Regions from separate parts of the Microbacterium immunditiarum genome, predicted to be linked through region 2. Evidence: predicted binding sites of a transcription regulator. Region 2 holds the regulator's gene; the other holds the start of a gene.
What was found. Region 2 encodes HspR, which represses chaperone genes until heat shock. Its sites were predicted from a motif close to AAGTTGAGTCNNNNNGACTCAACTT; they were not measured.

Region 1: BJ991_RS08735 (ATP-dependent Clp protease ATP-binding subunit) is a predicted target of HspR. The motif match lies at 2,274-2,298, and genes of this name have one in related genera.

The regions. Positions count from the first base shown of each region.
Region 1 is NZ_JACCBV010000001.1:1,885,692-1,896,617, reverse strand. Features, by position in the region: gene BJ991_RS08735 (ATP-dependent Clp protease ATP-binding subunit) at 1-2,256, opposite strand, end outside; gene BJ991_RS08730 (class I SAM-dependent methyltransferase) at 2,501-3,334, shown strand; gene BJ991_RS08725 (hypothetical protein) at 3,372-3,581, shown strand; gene BJ991_RS08720 (LuxR C-terminal-related transcriptional regulator) at 3,596-5,950, shown strand; gene BJ991_RS08715 (VOC family protein) at 6,002-6,373, shown strand; gene BJ991_RS08710 (SDR family NAD(P)-dependent oxidoreductase) at 6,437-7,498, opposite strand; gene BJ991_RS18630 (TetR family transcriptional regulator) at 7,582-8,166, shown strand; gene BJ991_RS08700 (DUF5937 family protein) at 8,170-9,159, opposite strand; gene BJ991_RS08695 (cupin domain-containing protein) at 9,205-9,600, shown strand; gene BJ991_RS08690 (DUF4287 domain-containing protein) at 9,635-9,928, shown strand; gene BJ991_RS08685 (VIT1/CCC1 transporter family protein) at 9,933-10,652, shown strand; gene BJ991_RS08680 (cation-translocating P-type ATPase) at 10,615-10,926, opposite strand, start outside.
Region 2 is NZ_JACCBV010000001.1:440,594-451,519, reverse strand. Features, by position in the region: gene BJ991_RS02050 (MFS transporter) at 1-606, opposite strand, end outside; gene dnaK (molecular chaperone DnaK) at 941-2,812, shown strand; gene BJ991_RS02040 (nucleotide exchange factor GrpE) at 2,815-3,483, shown strand; gene BJ991_RS02035 (DnaJ C-terminal domain-containing protein) at 3,487-4,476, shown strand; gene BJ991_RS02030 (heat shock protein transcriptional repressor HspR) at 4,503-4,958, shown strand; gene BJ991_RS02025 (GNAT family N-acetyltransferase) at 4,983-5,819, opposite strand; gene BJ991_RS02020 (serine hydrolase) at 5,816-9,127, opposite strand; gene BJ991_RS02015 (ABC transporter ATP-binding protein) at 9,124-9,933, opposite strand; gene BJ991_RS02010 (dipeptide/oligopeptide/nickel ABC transporter permease/ATP-binding protein) at 9,930-10,926, opposite strand, start outside.

The DNA.
Region 1 (10,926 bases), 1.4 Mb from region 2:
CTGCTCGCGGTCGAGCTTGCGGAACAGCACGATCTCGTCGATGCGGTTGAGGAACTCGGGACGCATCGCCTCGCGCAGCTTCGCGAACACGCGGTCGCGCAGGTCCTTCTCGGAGCCGAACCCGGTCTCACCGCCGCCGTCGGCGACGAATCCGATCGCGCCGGAGCGCGACGCCAGGAACTCGCTGCCGAGGTTGGAGGTCATGACCACGACGGTGTTGCGGAAGTCGACCGTGCGACCCTGACCGTCGGTGAGGCGCCCGTCGTCGAGCACCTGCAGGAGCAGGTTGAAGACATCCGGGTGCGCCTTCTCGATCTCGTCGAACAGCACGATCGAGTACGGGTTGCGCCGCACGCGCTCGGTGAGCTGCCCGGCCTCGTCGTAGCCGACGTACCCCGGAGGGGCGCCGACCAGGCGCGACACGGTGTGACGCTCGCCGAACTCGCTCATGTCGAAGCGGATGACAGCGCCCTCGTCGTCGAACAGCGAGGCCGCGAGGGCCTTCGCCAGCTCGGTCTTGCCGACGCCCGTGGGGCCGAGGAACAGGAACGATCCGACGGGGCGACGCGCGTCGCCCATGCCCGTGCGATTGCGGCGCACTGCCTTCGCGACGGCGGCGACCGCCTCGTCCTGACCGATGACACGCTCGTGCAGCTCGGACTCGAGGGTCGCGAGGCGCTCGCGCTCGGTCTCGGTGAGACGGTTCACGGGGATGCCCGTCGCACGGCTGATCACGGCAGCGATCTCGGGCTCGTCGACGACGGCCTCGAGTGCGCCGCCGGCGTTCGCCGTCGCCTCTTCGATCTTGGCCTGCACTGCCGCGATCTCGTCGCGGATGCGCGAGGCCTCCTCGTAGTGCTCGGCGGAGACGGCCGCGTTCTTGTCGGCCTCCAGCGTCGCGAGGCGCTCCATGAGCGCCGACACGTCGACCTTCGCGCCGAGCCGCAGCCGGAGCCGGGCGCCCGCCTGGTCGATCAGGTCGATCGCCTTGTCGGGCAGCACGCGCTCGGTGAGGTACCGCTCGCTCAGCTCGACGGCGGCGCGCAGCGCCTCGTCGGTGTAGGTCACCGCGTGGTGCTCCTCGTAGGCGGGCTTCAGCCCGCGCAGGATCAGCACCGCGTCCTCGATCGAGGGCTCGCCCACCTTCACAGGCTGGAAGCGGCGCTCGAGCGCGGGATCCTTCTCGATCACGCGGTACTCCTTGAGAGTCGTCGCGCCGACGAGGTGCAGCTCGCGGCGCGCGAGGCGGGGCTTGAGGATGTTGCCCGCGTCCATCGCGCCGTCACCGCCCGCACCCGCACCGACGACGGTGTGCACCTCGTCGAGGAACACGATCAGGTCGCCCTTCAGCGACGCGATCTCGTCCATGGTCTTGGTCAGGCGCTCCTCGAAGTCGCCGCGGTACCGCGTGCCGGAGAGCATCGCGGCCAGGTCGAGGGTGACGACGCGCTTGCCGCGGAGCTGCTCGGGCACGGCATCCGCCACGATCGCAGCCGCCAGGCCCTCGACGATCGCGGTCTTGCCGACACCGGCCTCGCCGATCAGCACCGGGTTGTTCTTGGTGCGGCGGCTGAGGATCTCGATCGTCTGCTCGATCTCGTCGGCGCGCCCGATGACCGGGTCGAGCTCGCCCGCCTCGGCGAGCGCCGTGAGGTCGGTGCCGTACGTGTCGAGCATCGGCGTCTCGGATGCCGCATCCTCGTCGTCGGAGGCGGGGGCCGGCACGCCGTTCGGCGTCACCGTTTCGCGCACGCCCTGTGTGAGCGCCTCGGCCGTCACGCCGGCGTCGGCCAGCACGCGACCGGCCGGAGTGTCCTGCGCGAGGACGAGAGCGAAGAAGAGGTGCTCGGGGTCGACATAGGTCGAGCCGGACGAGCGCGCGACCTGGAACGCGTGGAACAGCGCGCGCTGCACCGACGGGGTCACGACGGCGCCGTCGACGTCGGCCGCCGGTCCCGCGGCGGGAAGGCGGTCGTCGGCCGCGCGAGCGATCGCCCGCGGGTCGGCGCCGATGCGCTCGACGGCGTCGCGTGCGGGAGACTCCCCCACGATCACGCGCAGCACGTGCAGAGCATCGAGCTCACGCTGGCCGCGCGCGAGCGCGTACTGGCCGGCGCGCTGCAGCATCTCCTGCGTGCGAGCACTCAGGAAGCGGCTGAGGTCGATCGACCGCTCAGCGCGCGCCCGCTCACCGGCGAGGTACCGCGCGAGGAACTCGTCGAACGAGCCGCCGGTGGGAGTGGTGTCTTCAGGCATGAATTGGTCTCCTGCTGAACTTGAGTCGTTGCCTGTCAAGTTTACAAACTTGAGCAGATACGTATCAAGTTCAACGCGGTGACGGCACTCGTATTCCCGGTGTCTCGTATCAGATCGGCCCGAACCGGCCTCGTCCGTCTCGCGTGCGTGACTTCTCGGTGCCGATTTCCGTGTGGCGCACGGATGCGCGACGTTCCGCCGGCGAGGACGCTGGACGGCGTCCACCGAGACGAAGGAGAAGGACATGACCGATCTGCACACCATCGCGATCGACGACGAGGACAAGGCGCTCAAGGCCAAGCACCGCGCCATGTGGGCTTCGGGCGACTACCCCGCCCTGGCATCCGACCTCATCTGGCCGCTCGGGCCGCGGCTCGTCCAAGCGGTCGACGTGCGACGCGGTGACCGCGTGCTCGACGTGGCGGCCGGAACGGGCAACGCCGCGATCCCGGCCGCGCTGCGCGGTGCCATCGTGACGGCGAGCGACCTGACTCCGGAGCTCTTCGGAGCCGGACACCGCAACGCACAGGAGGCGAGGGCGACGCTCGAATGGGTGCCGGCCGACGCCGAGGCACTGCCCTTCGACGACGACGCGTTCGACGTCGCGATGTCGTGCATCGGCGTCATGTTCGCACCGCACCACGAGCGCGCGGCCGCCGAGCTCGTGCGGGTCACGCGCCCTGGTGGGCGCATCGGCGTGCTGAGCTGGACGCCGACCGGGTTCATCGGGCGCATGTTCGCCGCGATGAAGCCGTTCAACGCCCCGCTTCCCGCGGGTGCCCAGCCGGCTCCGCTCTGGGGCGATGAGCAGCACGTCCGCGACCTGTTCGGCGACCGGATCACCGACATCCGCGCGACGCGCGAGACGGTGCGCGTCGATCGCTTCGCGACCGGCGAGGAGTTCCGCGCGTACTTCGCGTCGCACTACGGACCCACGATCGCGGTCTGCAACCGCAACGCCGACGACGCCGAGCGCACGGCGGCTCTCGACTCGGCGCTGACCGCGCTCGGCGACGCCGCGATCTCGGACCACGCAATGGAGTGGGAGTACCTGATCTTCACCGCGACGGTGCGCTGACGACCGCCGTCGAACCGCTCGGAAGGAGGCGGACCCGATGTCCGCATACGATCCTCTGGCCCTGTTCCTGCTGGAGCAGCAGGGGCTGACGCGCGAGCTCGAGCACCGCCGGCGCATCCGCGAACTCGGCCTCGGCCGCGCGCGCGGACCGCGCCGCGGAGGTGAGGGTGAGGCGGATGCCGCGCTCCGACCGGCCGCGGCCGTGAACGCCGGCGGACGCGGGCGCCTCCTTCCGGGCGACGCGTGAGTACACTGACCCGCGTGCACGGCCCGACGCTGACGCCGCGCGAACGCGCGGTGCTCGCCGCGGTGGAGCGACGACTGAGCAACCCCGAGATCGCCTCGGAGCTGTTCATCTCCGTGCGCACGGTCGAGAGCCACATCGCGAGCCTGCGACGCAAGCTCGACGCCGAGAGCCGCGCGGATCTCATCGCGGCGGCCCGGTCGGATCGCGACTCGGCGATCCGCACACCCGGCAACGCGCTGCGCGGCCGCGGGCGTGACCTCGCTCGACTGCGGGAGCTCTTCGCCGCGCGCCGCCATGTCACGATCGTCGGGCCGGGTGGGGTCGGCAAGACCCGCCTCGCCCTCGAGCACGCGCGGAGCCAGACCCCTCGCGTGCCCGTCGTCGTCGAACTCGAGCACGCGACACCATCGGACGTCGTGACGCGCATCGCGCGCACACTCGGCCTCGAACCGGCGCGCTCACGCGATCCGTCCGACGCGCTCGCGGTGGCGCTGTCGTCGCAGGACCACCTGCTCGTGCTCGACAACGCCGACCACGTGGCATCCGCGACCGGCGAAGCCGTGGCCGGCCTGCTCGCCCGCGTCCCCGGCCTCGCGGTGCTCGCGACCTCGCGCACTCCGCTGGGCGGAGCCGACGAGATCGTCATGCAGCTCTCGCCGCTCGCGACCGACGGCGTCGACGCGCCGGCGACGGCTCTGCTCATCGACCGGATCAGGACGGGTGGCGGGACGATCGAAGCGGGCGAGGTCGAGCTCGCGCACCACATCGCCGAGCGCCTCGACGGCCTTCCGCTCGCGCTTGAGCTCGCCGCATCCGCCGCTCGGCACCTTCCCCTCGAGGACCTCGCGGCGCGGCTCGACCGCGACTTCGCGACACTCGACCGGGCGTATCCGGAGGGCCGGCACCGCAGCCTCGCGACGGCGTTCGAGTGGTCATGGGATCTGCTCAGCCCCGACGAGCAGGACGTGCTGCGCCGCCTGGCGGCGCTGCCCCGCACGTTCGACATCGACCTCGCGGTCGCGGTGACGCACACAGGCGTCGAGGGCATCATCATGAGGCTGCTCGACCGTTCGCTCGTCGTCGCCGCACCAGGCGGCCCGGCGCGATGGCGCCTGCTCGCGGTGCTGCGCGAGTTCGTGCTGGATCGCACGGACCCCCAGATCGTGCAGGATGTGCACGCGCGCCACGCCGCGCACATCGAGGCCGTCGCCGCACGCGTCGCCGCGCGCGCCCGCACCGACGCGAGCCCCGCGGCTCTCGCCCAGTCCGCGATGCTGTGCCCCGAGGTCAACGCCGCGCTGCGCTGGTCGCTCGAGGTCCCCGACGCGCTCGCCGTATCGCTGGCGACCTCGCTCGCGGTGGGCGTCGAGCAGTACGGATCGGATGTCGACAGCGTCGCGGCACTGTCCGCGGCGGCCCACGACGAGAGGCTCGTGTCTCAGATGGGTCCCCAGGAGCTGCTGCTGCTCGGCAGCGCCCTCGCCTTCTACGACGTCGAGCCGGTCGCCGCGTTGGCCGAGCGCGCACTCGGCATCGCCCAGGACGACCGGGGGCGCCGGGCGGCCCACCAGCTCGCGGGCCTGGCCGGGGCGTACGGCCCCGATCCGCGCGCCGCGCTGGAGCACCTCGACCTCGCAGAGACGCTCGCCCTGCGGGCAGGTGACGCGTGGGACGTCGGAGCGGTGCGCCAGTGCCGCGGCATCGCGCTACGCACGCTGGCGCTCCGCGATGACGACGACACGTCCCTCGAAGACGCGCTCGAGGCCTTCGAGTCCGCGGTCGACGCGTACTCGCGCGCCGGAGACGACACGCACGTGCACAACGTGCGCTTCATGATGGCGCTCACGGCCGCCGAGAGCGGCTGGGACCCGACCCGCGCCGCCGCGTGGGCGACCGAGTGCCTGTCGTACGCCGAGCGCATCGGCAACGAGCACGAGCTCGCTCACGCGCGGCTCGCGTTGGCGACGCTCGGGGCGGGCGCGGACGACGACATCGACCTCGTCGACCTGGTGGACACCTTCCGCCATCTCGGCGACCTCCGCTGCGTGAGCCGCGGGCTCCTCCTGCGAGCGCGACGCGAGCCGGCCGCTGACTCCCGGATCGCCCTGCTGCGCGGGGCCGTCGACATCGCGACGGCGGCGAACGACCACGCGAGACACGCGGCGGCACTCGCGCGTCTCGCCGGCGCACACCACGACGCCGGTGACCCCGCCTCCGCGCTGGCGACGCTCGACACGCTGTCCGCGGTGGCAGGTCGCGCGGCTGCGCTCGCGGCGTGTCCCGCCGAACTCGTGGAACGGTTCACCGGCGATCCCGATCCCGCCCCCGACGGAACCGCGAGGGTCGGCAACGTCGGAACCCCGGCGTAGCGTCGCGACATCGGGAAGGTTCGCTTCCCGCGAGGCGAGGGGGCAGCGGCGATGGACTGGAAGATCGAGCTCATCCACGTTCCGGTGACGGATGTCGAGCGCGCGAAGGACTTCTACGTCAAGATCGGGTTCCATCCCGACCACGATCACCGGGTGTCCGATGAGGTGCGTTTCGTGCAGCTGACACCGCCCGGCTCCGCGTGCTCGATCGCGATCGGCGAGGGACTCGGCCTCGACCTCGAACCGGGGCGGCAGAACACGATCCAGGTCGTCGTGCCCGACGCCGATGAGGCGCTCGCGCATCTGCGCAGCCTCGACGTGGAGGCCGACGGCGTCGACGAGCAGGCGTGGGGCCGCTTCGTGACGTTCGCCGACCCCGACGGGAATCGCTGGACGCTGCAGGAGCTGCCGAGAGGGAGCTGACCCTCCCGGGCCCGTCGGGTCGGGCATTCCGGGAGGGCCAGGATGAAGGGGTGAGCGGGCCGCTCAGGCGGCCGACCACCCACCGTCGCTCGCGAGCACGACGCCGTTGATGTTGACGCCGTCGTCGCTCAGGAGGAACGTGATCGAGGCTGCGACCGCCTCGGCTTCGGCGGCGTCCGGCAGGATCGTCATCGCCTGACGCACGCGCTGCGCACCGAGCGCCGACGCGAACGTCGCCTCGATGTTCGTGATCGTCGCACCTGGCGCGACGGCGTTGACCCGCAGGCCGCTCGGCCCGTACATGAACGCCGTCGACTTGGTGATGCCGACGACCGCGTTCTTCGACGCCGTGTAGGCGACGCCGGCGGCTGATCCGCGCAGCGCGGCCTCGGACGCCGTGTTCACGATCGAGCCGGCGCCGCGAGCGAGCATCGCCGGGATGACCGCGCGCGTGAGCTTCATGGTGCCGTCGACGTTCACGGCGAACACGCGCTTCCACACCGCGTCGGTGACCTCGCCGAGCGGGGTCATGTCGTCCATGATGCCGGCCACATTCGCGAGGCCATCGATCCGTTCGCCCGCCGCGGCGACGATCTCGGCGACCTTCGCGTCGTCGGTGATGTCGGCGGCGACGCTGACGATGTCGGCGCCCGGGTGCTCCGCCGCGAACTCGGCGAGGCGCTCCGGCGACATGTCGACAGCGATGACACGCCCTCCCTCGCGCGCGACGCGCGACGCCGTCGCGCGCCCGATGCCGGAGCCCGCTCCGGTCACGATGACGGTCTTTCCCGCGAAGCGGCCGGCGTCGATGCGCTCGGCCCACTCCGTCGCAGGAGTGGGCGCGGCGTCCGCGTGATCGTCCTCATCGGCAGCGGATGCCGCGGGGGCGTCTGCGGGGGCGTCACCGGATGCGGCGCGAGCGACGAGCTGGTCGACCATCTCCTGCGTGAACGAGCCCTTGCTGAGCTTGACGAGCCGCTTGAGAGCGAGGCGGCTGACGGGCTTGAGCACATCGGCGCTCTGACCGCCCTGTGCGAGGAGGTCGCGGATGATCGGACCCCCCACGGGGTCGTTCAGCCACGTCTTGATGGAGTCGTCGCCGCTGAGGAGCGTGCGCGTGCTCATGAGATGGATCCTTCTTCTGCTTCGGTCTCTCGAGTTCGAGAACTCGCTACCGGACAACCTTGTCCGGTAATAGGCTATCACCCGTGACTCCGCAAGGGAACGCCGCCGCGACGCCGCGCAAGCCGAATCGCGGGCGCGGCGCGGGCCCCGAGAACCGACGCGCGCTCATCGACGCGGCACGCGAGATCTTCGCGACGGAGGGACTGCGGGCACCGCTCAGCTCGATCGCCAAGAGGGCGGGCGTCGGGCAGGGCAGCCTCTACCGGCACTTCCCCGATCGGCTGGCGCTCGCGGTCGCCGTCTTCGACGAGAACCTCGAGGTCGTCGAGCAGATCGCGAAGAAGGCCGAGACCTCGCTCGACGACTTCTTCGCGCTCATCGCGGAGCAGGCGGTCGTGTCGACGGCCCTCATCGACCTCATGTGGCGCAGCCAGCATGACGAGCGCGTCGCACACGTCGGCGAATCGCTCGCCCGCGCGGCTCGCACCGTGCTCGATCGTGACATCGGTCGGGGCCGCGTGGGCCGGCACGTGGAACTCGACGACGTCCTGCTCGCGGTGACGATGCTCGCCGACGCGATCACGCGCACCGACGGTGCCGACGCGCGGCTCGCGGTCGCCTCGCGCGTGCGGGCGATCCTCCACGCGGCGTTCGCACCGCGCGCGTGAGCGTCACAGGCCTGCTCCGACCATCGCCTCCCCGAGCGGGGTGCGAAGGTGCAGCACACGATGCCCCTCGCGATGGCTCGCGATGAGGCCGGCGTCGCGGAGCACCGTGAGGTGGTGCGACACCGTCGAGAGCGCGAGTCCCGCGTCGACGGCGACCTGCGATGTCGTGCGCCACTCGTGAGACGAGAGCAGGATCCCGGCGCGCGCCGGCCCGAGCAGCGACCCGAGCGCGTCGACGCGGGCCGCCGCATCCGCCGCCCACCTCTCGGTCACGCCCTGGGCCGGATAGAACAGGGTCGGCTGCGCGGGCGGCTCGGTGATGACCGCGCAGCCCTGCTGCCCGAACACCGACGGCACGAGGACGATGCCCGAGCCGCGACAGTCGAGCACCTCCGAGTGGAAGCCGAGCTCGACGCGCAGTCCGTCGGAGCTCCAGTCGACCGTGCGATGCAGCCCGTCGACCATGCTCGCCAGACCCTCGGTCGCGATGCGGCGGGAACGGACCGCGATGTCGGCGCGCAGAATCCGCTCCAGCTGCGGCCAGACCGGCTGGACGAGGGCGTTCCACAGCTCGAGCCACGCGTCGGCGATCATCGCCCGCGCCCGAGGCAGATCGCCCAGCATCGCCTCGACCGCCCGCCGGCGAGCACCCTCCGACCGGACTGCCACCTTGCCCAGGTCGACGCGCATGAGGTCGTCGGGCACGTCCCGCAGCCGCTCGGCCTCGTCGGAGGGCTCGAGGTCCCACGTCGGGGTGGCGGTCAAGAAGTCGGGGAAGTATCCGCGTTCGCGCACGAGCGCCGCGAAGAGCTCGAACGCCTCGTGCGGCACCCGGTCGCGCACGTCGCGCAGCCATCCCCACTGCAGCGGGTGCTCCGCGGGGCGTTGCAGCGCGCGCACCGCATGGCACAGCTCATGCCCCGGCGAGACGCCGAAGCGGATCGCCGAGATGTCGTCGGGAGACAGCCGGAAGACGACGAAGTTTCGACCCACATCGAAAGACTACGGCGACGGATGCCACAGCGGCAGTCTCTTCATATGAACGCTGCAGAGATCACCCTTTCTCCCGCCACGGAGGCACCCGTCGGCGCAGGTCAGATCGTGACCGGCGAGGCCCTGCGTATCGGCGAAGGACGCACGCGACGCTTCGTCGGCCGCGAGCACGGCGCGGGCATCTCGTATTTCCTCGTCGACTACGAACCCGGCGAGGGCCCGGGCCTGCACTGGCATCCGTACACCGAGACGTGGGTCGTGCTCGCGGGAACGGCCGAGATCACGATCGGCGACCGCCGGGTGATCGCGCGTGCCGGCGACACCGTGACCGGGCCCGCCGGTGTGTGGCACCGCTTCGAGAACGCCGGCGAGGATCGGCTGCGAGTCCTGTGCATCCACGCATCCGATGTCATCATCCAGACCTGGGCCGACGCTCAGTAGCCCACTGCCCGACCATTCTCCTCCGGAGGAACCCATGTCATTCCAGGCCTACCTCGACGCCATCGAGAAGAAGACCGGACTCACACCCCGCCGCCTCGTCGACCTCGCCGCTGAGAAGGGCTTCGGTCCCGACACGAAGGCCACGCCCATCATCGAGTGGCTCGCCGCGGACTACGGCCTCGGCCGAGGCCACGCGATGGCCCTCGTGTACGTCATCACGAAGGGTCCGCAGATCCCCACGAAGCACGTCGGCACCGACGGCGTGCACCGCGACGAGTCCGACACGCTGTGGCTCGACGGGGCGGCCACGAACCCGCATCGGGGTTAGCGCGATGACGCTCTCTCGATCCGCGCATTCCGACGAGCCGCACGGCCCCGGCGTCGCCGGCCGGCTGAACTGGCTCCGTGCGGGGGTGCTCGGCGCGAACGACGGCATCGTCTCCGTCGCGGCGATCCTCGTCGGTGTGGCCGGCGCCACGAACGAGCTCGCCCCCATCCTCTCCGCGGGTGTCGCCGCGCTGGTCGGCGGGGCGATCTCCATGGCGCTGGGCGAGTACGTGTCGGTGAGCAGCCAGAGCGACAGCGAGAAGGCACTCATCGAGAAGGAGCGCCGAGAGCTCGCCGAGACGCCCGAGCAGGAGCTGGATGAGCTCGCCGGACTGTACGAGGCGAAGGGGATCTCGCCGGAGACGGCGCGCAAGGTGGCGATCGAGCTCACCGAGCACGACGCCCTCGCCGCGCATCTGTCCGCCGAGCTGAACATCGACCGCGAGGACCTGGTGAGCCCGTGGCGGGCGGCGCTGGCATCCGCGACCGCGTTCATGATCGGAGGCGTCATTCCCTTCGTCCCGATCCTGCTGCCGGCGTCCGTGCGGATCGCCGCCACTTTCGCCGTCGTCCTGGTAGCCCTTGCCCTCACCGGCGCCCTGGGCGCCCGCCTCGGAGGCAGCCCGATGCTGCGCCCCACCATCCGGGTCCTCGTCGGCGGCGTCATCGCGTTGGGTGCGACGTTCCTCATCGGAACGCTCCTCGGAACCACCGGAGTCGTCTGAGGCCGACGCCGTCGTGCGCCGTCCGCCGGCGCCGGTGGGCGATGCGCTTGTGCAGCGCGTCGATCAACAGGACGGCCGGGATCGCCGCGCCCGCGAGAGCCCACCCGTACGGAGGAGGCCAGCCACCGCCCAGAAGGCTCGCCAAGAGCGGCAGACCCAGGAACGCCGCAAGCAGCACAGCCTGAGCGGCCACCGCCCAGAGGACGGCCGGGTTCCCGCGCGCATCGAGCCTCCAGACGGGGAGTCTCGTGCTGCGGCACGCGAACGCGTTGGC
Region 2 (10,926 bases):
CAGGCCGCTCACGCGCCCGATCGTCTTCGGCGTCGACACCTGCACGAGCATGGCGTTGTAGTTCACGCCCGCGATCTCGGACACGACCGCGCCGAGCGCCAGCACGATCGCCCCGTACCAGAAGTAGGCGGGGTCGGCCTGCGCGAAGAACAGCGCGAACTGCACGAGCGCGAGCAGCACCGTGAACACGATGAGCCAGCGCTTCTTGCGGCCCGACCGGTCGGCGGTCTGCCCGAGGACGGGCGCGAGCAGCAGGATCACGATGCCCGCGAGCGTGGTCACGAGGCCGTAACCGCTCGAAAGGTCGGCGAGCGCACGCTCCTTCGCGGGGTCGTCGTCGGCGAGCGCGGCGAGCTCGGGCGGGAGGAAGCTCGCCGACACGAGGTAGAGCGATGCGAACACGAACGTCAGCAGCACCGAGTTGAAGGGCTGCGCCGCCCAGTCCCACAGCGCCCACGAGATGACCTGCTTGCGCGGAACCGGCTTCTCGGAGCCCGCGTTCTCGAACACCTCGCCGTACGCGGCGAGCGCGAGCGTGTTGGCGGTCGCCGGGAGGTCGGCGGGGCGCTGCGGTTCGGGCTGGGCGGCGGACGGATCGGGTTCCATGTGCGTCACGCTAGGGTCCTTCGGTGAACGGCGGGTGCACCGACTCGGCGGGTGGGCGAGACGGATGCCGCGGTGCGTCGTTGCACCGCCCGCTCAGGCTACGCGGTGGCAGCGGCAGCCGGCCACGCGCGATCGGCGAGGTGCCAAGATTCAAAGTTGAGTCACGCGGACTCAACTTTCTTGACTCCGATTTCCGCAGGCAGTACGCTTGAGTCTGGTCGGCTCAAGATCGTGCGTCACGTGAGATCGAGCATCCGGCCCCCAAGACTTTCACGCAGAACCAACCCGGGTCCGCCCTCTTCGACGGGTCCGCCATGAAAGAGAGAAGAAACACATGGCACGTGCTGTTGGAATCGACCTCGGAACGACGAACTCCGTCGTGAGCGTCCTCGAGGGCGGCGAGCCCAAGGTCATCGCGAACGCCGAGGGCTTCCGCACGACCCCGTCCGTTGTCGCCTTCACAAAGGACGGCGAGGTGCTCGTCGGCGAGACCGCGAAGCGTCAGGCCGTCACGAACGTCGACCGCACCATCACGTCCGTCAAGCGCCACATGGGCACCGACTGGAAGACCCAGCCGATCGACGGCAAGAGCTACACGCCGCAGGAGATCTCGGCGCGCATCCTCCAGAAGCTCAAGCGGGACGCCGAGCAGTACCTGGGCGACGCGGTGACGGATGCCGTCATCACCGTTCCGGCGTACTTCAACGACGCCGAGCGCCAGGCCACGAAGGAGGCCGGTGAGATCGCGGGCCTGAACGTTCTGCGCATCATCAACGAGCCCACCGCCGCCGCCCTCGCGTACGGCCTCGACAAGGGCAAGGAGGACGAGCTCATCCTTGTCTTCGACCTCGGTGGCGGAACCTTCGACGTCTCGCTCCTCGAGGTGGGCAAGGACGACGACTTCTCCACGATCCAGGTGCGCGCGACCGCCGGCGACAACCGCCTTGGCGGCGACGACTGGGACCAGCGCCTCGTCGACTACCTCATGAAGCAGTTCAAGGACACGACGGGTGTCGACGTCTCGAGCGACAAGATCGCACTGCAGCGCCTCAAGGAGGCCGCCGAGCAGGCGAAGAAGGAGCTCTCGAGCTCGACGTCGACGAGCATCAACCTCCCGTACCTGTCGCTGACCGAGTCAGGTCCCGTGTCGCTGAGCGAGACGATCACGCGCGCCAAGTTCGAGGACCTGACGAAGGACCTCCTCGACCGCACCAAGAAGCCGTTCGAGGACGTCATCCGCGAGGCCGGCATCAAGCTGGGCGACATCGACCACGTCGTGCTCGTCGGCGGCTCGACCCGCATGCCCGCCGTGAGCGAGCTCGTCAAGCAGGAGACCGGCGGCAAGGAGCCCAACAAGGGCGTCAACCCCGACGAGGTCGTCGCCGTGGGCGCGGCCCTGCAGGCGGGCGTCCTCAAGGGCGAGCGCAAGGACGTGCTGCTGATCGACGTGACCCCCCTGAGCCTCGGCATCGAGACCAAGGGCGGCATCATGACGAAGCTCATCGAGCGCAACACCGCCATCCCGACCAAGCGCAGCGAGACCTTCACGACCGCCGACGACAACCAGCCGTCGGTCGCCATCCAGGTCTTCCAGGGCGAGCGCGAGTTCACGCGCGACAACAAGCCGCTCGGCACGTTCGAGCTGACCGGCATCGCGCCGGCGCCGCGCGGCATCCCGCAGATCGAGGTCACGTTCGACATCGACGCGAACGGCATCGTGCACGTGTCCGCCAAGGACAAGGGCACGGGCAAGGAGCAGTCGATGACGATCACCGGCGGCTCGTCACTGCCGAAGGACGACATCGAGCGCATGGTGCGCGAGGCCGAGGAGCACGCGGCGGAGGACAAGAAGCGCCGCGAGTCCGCCGAGACGCGCAACCAGGCCGAGACGCTCACGTACTCGATCGAGAAGCTGATCAAGGAGAACGAGGACAAGCTTCCCGAAGAGGTCAAGAACTCGGTCCAGGGCGACGTCGACGCGCTCAAGGCGGCTCTCGCGGGCGACGACGACGACGCGGTCAAGACCGCGTACGACAAGCTGTCGCAGTCCCAGTCGCAGCTCGGCGAGGCGATCTACCAGGCCGGCCAGGCGGCCGGTCAGAACCCCGACCCGGCGGCTAACGAGCCCGGTGGCGGCAACGTGCCGAACCCCGAGGAGGACGTGATCGACGCCGAGGTCGTCGACGACGAGGACGAGAAGAAGTAACCATGGCTGACAAGGACCGAAACGCGAATCCCGGGCCCGGAGGGCCCGACGGCGAAGAGGTCCGTCCGGACGAGGAGGGGTCGGAGGCTCAGGCCTCCGGCCCCGTCCCGCAGGACGGAGCGGATGCCTCGGCCCAGGCCGAGGCGCACGACGAGCTCACGGTCGACGACATCCTGGGTGCGCCCCAGAATGCGGATGCCGCGGCCGAGGACGCCGTGATCGCAGACCTGGAGTCGCAGCTGCTGAACGACCTCAAGCGCCTGCAGGCGGAGTACGCGAACTACCGGCGGCGCACCGAGGAGCAGCGCGAGGTCGAGATCGAGCGTGCGAAGGGCTCGGTCGCGAAGGGGCTGCTGCCCGTCCTCGACGACCTCGACCGCGCCGAGAAGCACGGCGACCTCGAGGAGGGCTCGGCCTTCTCCGTGATCGCCGAGAAGGTCCGCGGCGTTGCCGCGCGCATGGGGCTCGCCGCCTACGGCGAGGCCGGCGAGCCGTTCGACCCGCAGCAGCACGAGGCGATCTTCCAGGCGCCGACGCCCGGCACGAGCGAGCCGACGGTGCTCGAGGTGGTCGAGGTGGGCTACCGCCTCGGCACGGTCGAGTTGCGCCCCGCGAAGGTCGTCGTGGCAGTGCCGGCTGATCCTGAGGCGAGCTCGGGGGGCCAGGCATAGCCCATGGCCAGCCAGGACTGGTTCGACAAGGACTTCTACAAGACGCTCGGCGTGTCCAAGGAAGTGTCCGACGCGGATCTGAAGAAGACCTATCGCAAGCTCGCGCGCAAGTACCACCCCGACAGCAACCAGGGTGACGCGGCGGCCGAGGCGAAGTTCAAGGAGATCAGCGAGGCCTACTCGGTGCTCTCCGACCCCGAGCAGCGCACCGAATACGACCAGATCCGTGCGATGGGCTCGGGCGCGCGGTTCACCGCGGGCGGCCAGGGCGCGGGCGGATTCGAGGACGTGTTCTCGATGTTCGGCCAGGGTCGAGGTGCGCGCTACGAGACCGGGGACTTCGACGACATCTTCTCGATGTTCAACCAGCAGCCCACCGGCGGCTTCGGCTCGGGTCGCTTCGGCCAGCCGAGCGGGGGCTTCCGCGGCTACGGCGGGCCGACGCGCGGTGCCGACGTCACGGCGCGCACGACGATCGACTTCATCACCGCCACGAGGGGCGAGACGATCACGCTCCAGGGCGAGGACGGCAAGCCGTTCAAGGTGAAGATCCCGGCCGGCGTCGCCGACGGTCAGCGCATCCGGCTGCGCGGCCGCGGCCGCCCGTCGCCGGACGGCGGCGAGAACGGCGACATCGTGGTGCTCGTGACGGTGCGCCCGCATCCGGTCTTCACGCGCGACGGCCTCAATCTGCGCGTGACCGTCCCGGTCACGTTCACCGAGGCGGCGCTCGGCGCGACGATCGAGGTTCCCACGCTCGGCGGTGACCCCGTGAAGCTGCGTGTCGCGCCCGGCACGCCGTCCGGCCGTGTGCTGCGGGTGAAGGGCCGCGGCGTGCAGACGCAGAAGGGCACGGGCGACCTCCTCGCAGAGGTCCAGGTGGTCGTGCCGTCGCACCTCGACGACCGGGCACGCGAAGCGCTCGAGCGCTTCCACGACCTCGAGCCGAAGGAGAACCCGCGGACGGACCTGATGGCGAAGGCCAAGGGCTGATGTGCGGCGGACGGTGGTGAGAAGCGATGGGTGAGCACGACGAGATCGACGAAGAGGCGCCGATCCTCTCGATCGCCGTCGCCGCCGAACTGTCGGGGCTGCATCCGCAGACTCTTCGGCAGTACGACCGGCTGGGCCTCGTCGTGCCCGCTCGCACGCAGGGCGGGTCCCGCCGGTACTCGCTCCGTCACGTCGAGCAGCTGCGCCAAGTGGCGCGGCTGTCGGGTGACGGCATGAGCCTCCCCGCGATCGCGCGCATCCTCGAGCTCGAGGAGCGCGTGCGCGTGCTCCATCGCCAGGTCAGCGAGCTCGAGCAGCGCGTGCGCGCCGAGCTCGAGAACCGCCCCGGCGCGCGCGTGTTCGCCGCCGGCCCGACCGGCGCGGTCGTGCGCCTGCGCCACGGAACGCGCGTGCGTCGCGCGACCGACATCGTGCTGTGGCGGCCGCGGCCCGGGGTCGCGCTGCCCCCCGAAGAGGAGTGATCCGGCGGCGCATCCGCCGCCTCGTCAGAGCGGTCGCTCCAGGTGGTACGACCCCTCCCGTGAGACGCCGACCAGCCGCCAGCCGCCGGCCATGAGCGGGCTCAGCGCGCCCCGGAGCGCGAGGCGCCACAGGCGCGCCGCATCCGGATCGCGCGTCCGCAGCCCCTCGATGTCGCGCGGGATGTCGACGCGCACCGCCGCGGCATCCGCCGGCAGCGGCAGCGCCGCGGGCCGGTCGTCCGCCACGACGAGAACCGGTGGCGCACCGGTGTCGACCTCGCCCGACGCCGGCTCGTCGTCGAGGGTCCACTCGATGAGCATCCGGTCGCTCTCCTGACCGGCGTTCACGCCGTCGCTCATGACGCCGTAGAAGTCGGAGAGATAGCGGATGCCGCGCGCTGCGAGCGTCTGGACGTTGAAGTACGCGTTGCGTGCGACGAGCGGGTCGAAGGTCCACGTCATGCGGCGCGCTCCGTGCTCGAGTGCCCACGCCCGCTGGTGGAACTTGAGCGCGCGCCCGACGCCGCGACCCGCGACCGCGGCGTCGACGCCCGTGATGTGCGAGTGGAGCGCGGATTCCGCCGGCGGGTGGAAGAACCCGACGCTCGCGCCGATGAGGCGGCCGCCGCGGAACGCGCCCGCGACGTAGTTGTCGCTGTGCGCGAGCGCCACGAGGAGCCCGGGGTTGACGTGCGAGCGATCGACGTCCACCCGCCAGACGCGCGCGAACAGCGCGGATGCGTCGACCATCTCGTCGGGCGACGAGAGGAGACGGATGTCCGCACCGGCGGCCTCGGCGAGTCGGGCGGCGTCGTCGCGCGCGGTCGCCACGAGGCGCCCCTGCTCGAGGGTCACGGTCATGACGGCGCCACTGCCGGGAGGAAGCGGTAGCCCATGTACGCGCCGCCCGGCACGGGGCGGAACTGCGACCACCCCGCGAGGTCGGGCGTCGTGAACGCCCACACGCCGTCCACGTCGGACGGCACGAGGTCGATGAGCGTGGCCGGCGGCGCCTCGCCCGTGCGCAGAAGGTCGGTCAGGGGCGTCACCTCCAGCTGGAAGCCGGACTCCTTCTGCGCCACCAGGACGTGCGTGCCGGCGGTGCGGTACTCGCCGAGGGGCGCGTCGCCGCCGCGATCGCCCGCCGCGAGAGGATCCGCGATCACCGTTCCGTCGACGAGCTGCGCCGCCTCGGCGAACAGGTCGTGGTAGAGCCCGTCCGCGTGGCCGCCGGTCGTGAGCAGCGCGATCGCGGTGCGGGCGCCGGGAAGGATCCGGAGGTACGCGCGCTGGCCGATCGTGCCGCCGTCGTGGCCGTAGACGGTCCGTCCGTTCCAGTCCTGCAGGAACCAGCCGAGGCTCCACGCGGCGGTGGAGGTCACGGCATCGCGCAGGCTCACCTGCTCCTCGAGCATCGCGTGGTGGGCGGCCTCCGACAGGATGCGCGTGCCGTTGGGGGCGACCCCGCCGCGCATCGCCGCCGCCGCGAACGTGAGCAGGTCGCCCACACTCGCGTCGATGAGTCCGGCGGGGCCCATCGACCGCGTGATCGGCCACACGGGGACGGGCGCCGCGAGCGCGCCGGCGCCGGTGTGGCCGGTCGCCGTAGCGAAGCGCGGCACATCGTCGAGCAGCGTCACGGTCTGCGTCAGGCCGAGCGGCTCGATGATCCAGCGACGCAGCGCCTCGTCCCACGTCGTGTCGCGCAGGGCCTCGACGATGCGGCCGGCGAGCACGAAGCCCGAGTTGCAGTACGAGAAGCGCTCGCCGACCGGCGTGATCTGCGCCGCGGTCGACAGCGATGCCACGTACCGCTCGACGCAGTCGTCGCCGCGTCCGGTGTTCGTGAAGAGGTCGCCGTCCATGCCGCTCGTGTGGGTGAGCAGGTGCCGCACGGTGATGCGCTCGGACGACTCGGGGTCGGCGGTCGTGAAGTCGGGCAGGACGCTGCGCACGGGTGCGTCGAGGTCGAGGAGCCCCTCGTCGACGAGCTGCATGACGAGGATCGCCGTCCACACCTTGGTGATGGAGCCGATCTGGAACACGGAGTCGAGCGTCGCGGGCTGTCCGGTGCTCGCGTCGAGCACGCCGGATGCCGCGCGCGTCGTCGCGAGCACGTCGCCGTCGTCGTCGAGCTCGACGATCCCGAACTGAGCGCCGACCACGCCGTGCAGGCGCGCGAGCTCGTCCAGCCGGCGCTGCCAGTGCGCGGCATCCGAGACTCGGGGATCGGCCGGGACCGCACGCCGGACGCGCGTGTGCCGCTCGACCCAGTCGACGATCCTCTTCGTGAAATCGATGCGGGTCGGCGTCGGCGCGGAGAGCGGCAGGAGGTGGCTCTGACCGGGGTAGACGGCGAGCTGCGCCGGCACGCCGTTGATCCGCAGCGCGGAGAACCACTCGCGGGCCTGCGAGACGGGGCAGAGCTCGTCGGCGTCGCCGTGGAGGATCAGCGTCGGGGTCTTCACGGCGTCGACGCGCGTGATCGGAGATGCCGCGGCGAGGCGCTCGTGCCCCGATGTCGGGTCGACACCCGTCGTGAGTCGCGAGAAGTACGTGGCGTTCTCACCGTCGGCGGCGAGCGGCACGAAATCGCACAGGAGCCCGCCCGCCACCGCAGCGCGGAAGCGATCGGTGCGCGTCGTGAGTTCGCACGTCATGAACCCGCCGTAGCTGTAGCCCGTGACGGCGAGGCGGTCCGGGTCGGCGATGCCTTCTGCCACGAGCTGGTCGAGGGGCTCGAGGAAGTCCGCGGCATCAGCCTTCCCCCACGCGCCGTCGACGGCGCGCATGAAGTCGTCGCCGAACCCGTCCGACCCGCGCGGATTCACCATGAGCACGCGCCAGCCGCGCGCCGCGAGCACCTGCTGGTAGAGGTGCACCGCGTCGGCGACGCCGCTCCACGCGTTGTGGGGACCGCCGTGCACGTGGAGCAGCAGGGGCGCCGCGCCCTCCGCGCCGGGCGCCGACAGGAGCCACGCCTGCACGCGCGTGCCGTCCGAGATCTCGAACTCGCGTTCCTCGGCGGTCGCGAGCTCCACGCCCTCGAACGCCGAGGCGGTGAAGTCGGTGAGCACCGCGACCTCGCCCGTCCGCACGTCGACGGTCGCGATCTCGCCGAAGCTGCGCTCCGTCGTGAGGACGAACGCGGCGACAGGCGCCTCCGTGGCGACGGCGAGCGCCGAGACGACACGCTGCGGACCGGCTACGAGCGGTTCGGGGCTCGCGGCGTCGCCACGGAGGACGTAGAGGTGGGTCGCACCGCGCTCGCGCGCGCAGAACAGCAGATCGCCGTCCGCGGTGCACGAGGGTGCGCCCCCGGGGTAGGCGGGAGCCCCCGCCATGACGTTGCGGTCGAGGCCCGCCGTGACGTCGCGGTCGGTGTCCCCGCCGAGCGACAGGCGAAGGAGCCCCCGGTTTCCGACGCGCGGTCGCGCGGTGCCCACGCCGAACACGGCCGAGCCGTCGGGCGCCCACGTGAGCGAGCCTGAGACGCTCAGCGCGTCACCCACGCGGCGCGGACGCGGCCACACGGCATCCGCCTCGACGACCCATGCCGCGCTCGTCTTCGTGACGTCGGAGTCGTCGCCTGCGGCCGCCGTGTACGCGAGCATCGTGCCGTCCGGCGACCAGCGCGGCGCCAACACGTCGAAGTCGCCCGTCGTGAGGCGGCGAAGGCCGGAGGCGTCGAGGACGAAGAGGTGGCGCCGCGCGGCGCCGACCCAGCCCAGCCCGTCGCGTTTGTGGCCGAGGCGGTCGACGATGATCGGGCCGGGCGATTCCGCGTGCACGGATGCCGCGAACGCCAGCCGCTCGCCGTCGGGGCTGATCGCGACCCGGCCCGCGCCGTGCGGGAGATCTTCGGCCGTCGTGACGGCGACGGCTTCGCCGCCGTCGAGCCGGATGCGGTGGATCTGCGGCACCCCGTCGACCCTGCGCAGGAAGTACACCGTCTCGCCGTCGGGAGCGATCCGCGCGAAGCCGTCGGCCGGACCGGATGTGAGCGGACGGGGCGTCGCGCCGGGGCTCACCGTCCACAGCGAGCGGACCGCGCCGTCCGGAGTCTCGGCGACGCGGGTGAAGACGACGGTGCTCCCGTCCGGGGTCACCGCGACATCGTCGAGCGTGATGATGCGGGCGATGTCCTCGAGGGCGAATGGGCGGGTCACTCGTGGTCTCCTTCGGTGGGGAACATGGGCACGCCCACACGCGGGATCGCCGCGATGAGCTGCCGCGTGTACGCGTGCTGGGGGTCGTCGATGACGCTCACCGCAGAACCCTGCTCGACGACCACGCCGTCGCGCATGACGGCCACTTCGTCGCACAGCTGCCGCACGACGGCGAGGTTGTGGCTGATGAACAGGACTGTGAGCGACAGCCTCCGCTGCAGCTCGGCGAGGAGGTTGAGCACCGTCCCCTGCACCGAGACATCGAGCGCCGAGGTGATCTCGTCGGCGAGGATCACGCGCGGCTCTGCCGCGAGAGCGCGCGCGATCGCGACGCGCTGACGCTGTCCGCCTGAGAGCTGCGACGGCCGGTCGCCCGCGCGGCTCGCGCTGAGCTCCACGAGCTCGAGCAGCTCGGCGACGCGCGCGCGCCGATCGGCGGTCGACCGCCGCTCGCCCGCGCGTCGCGCCCGCACGATGAGCGCCTCGTCGATCGAGTCGCCGATGCTCATGCGCGGGTCGAGGCAGCTGTTCGGGTCCTGGAAGATCATCTGGATGTCCTGCCGCACATGCGCGACGCGGCCGCGGGCGTGGGCAACCTCGACCCCGTCCAGCCGGATGCTCCCGCTCGTCGGCTCCGCGAGGCCCACGGCCGCGCGTGCGAGCGTCGACTTGCCCGAGCCGGACTCGCCGACGAGACCGACGATCGATCCCGACGGGACGCGGAGGTCGACGCCGTGGATGACCTGGCGGGCGGATCGGCCGGCGCCGTACGCGACGCAGACCTCCTGGAACTCGAGGGTGCTCATGAGACGGGCTCCAGCTGCTCGACGGGGAAGCGCTCGCGTTCGGCGATCGTCGCGAACGGCGAGCCCGGGACGGCGTCCATCGTCGGGACGGACTCCACGAGCGCGCGCGTGTAGGGGTGGACGGCGCGCCCCGCGACGAGGTCATCCGTCGTGATGTCCTCGACCACGCGCCCGCGGTACATGACGAGCACGCGTGTGCAGATCGAGGTCACGACCGCGATGTCGTGCGACACGAGCAGGATCGCGACGTCCTTCTCGCGGTTGATGTCGTTCAGCAGCGAGAGGACTTCGCGCTGGACGGTGACGTCGAGGGCCGTGGTGGGCTCATCCGCGATGATGAGCGCGGGCTCGCCCATGAGCCCCGACGCGATCATCGCGCGCTGGCGCATGCCGCCGGAGTACTCGTGCGGGTACTGATGCGCGCGCCGCTCGGGATCGTCGATCTGCACGGCGCGCAGGCGGTCCAGCATCCGCTCGTCCGCTTCGCGGCGCGACAGGTTCTCGTGCAGCCGGCCGATCTCGGCGACCTGCGGCCCGACGTGGAGCGCCGGGTTGAGCGAGGTCGACGGGTCCTGGAACACGAACGCCATGCGCGTGCCGAGGTGGTGCGCGAGCTCGGCGGCGGGCGACGAGGGGATCACGCCGTTCCGGACCACCTCGCGACCGTCGAACCGCACCGACTGCGCGCTCGCGACGAGCGGCTCTTCGACGAGCGCCGCGACCGCCATGCACGTGAGCGACTTGCCCGAGCCGGACTCGCCCACGATTCCGACGATCTCCCCGCGCATCACGTCGAAGTCGACGCCGTCGACCGGGTGGGTCCAGCCGTCCTCGGCCGGCACCGAGATGCGCAGTCCGCGGACGGTCAGCACGGCATCCGGATCGACCGGTTCGTCCGACGGCGCGGGTCGCTCGAGCGGCCGACGGTGCCGCGCGCGTGTGGCGTTCTCGACGCCGAGCGCCTGCGCGAGCGTCTCGCCGATGAGCGTGAAG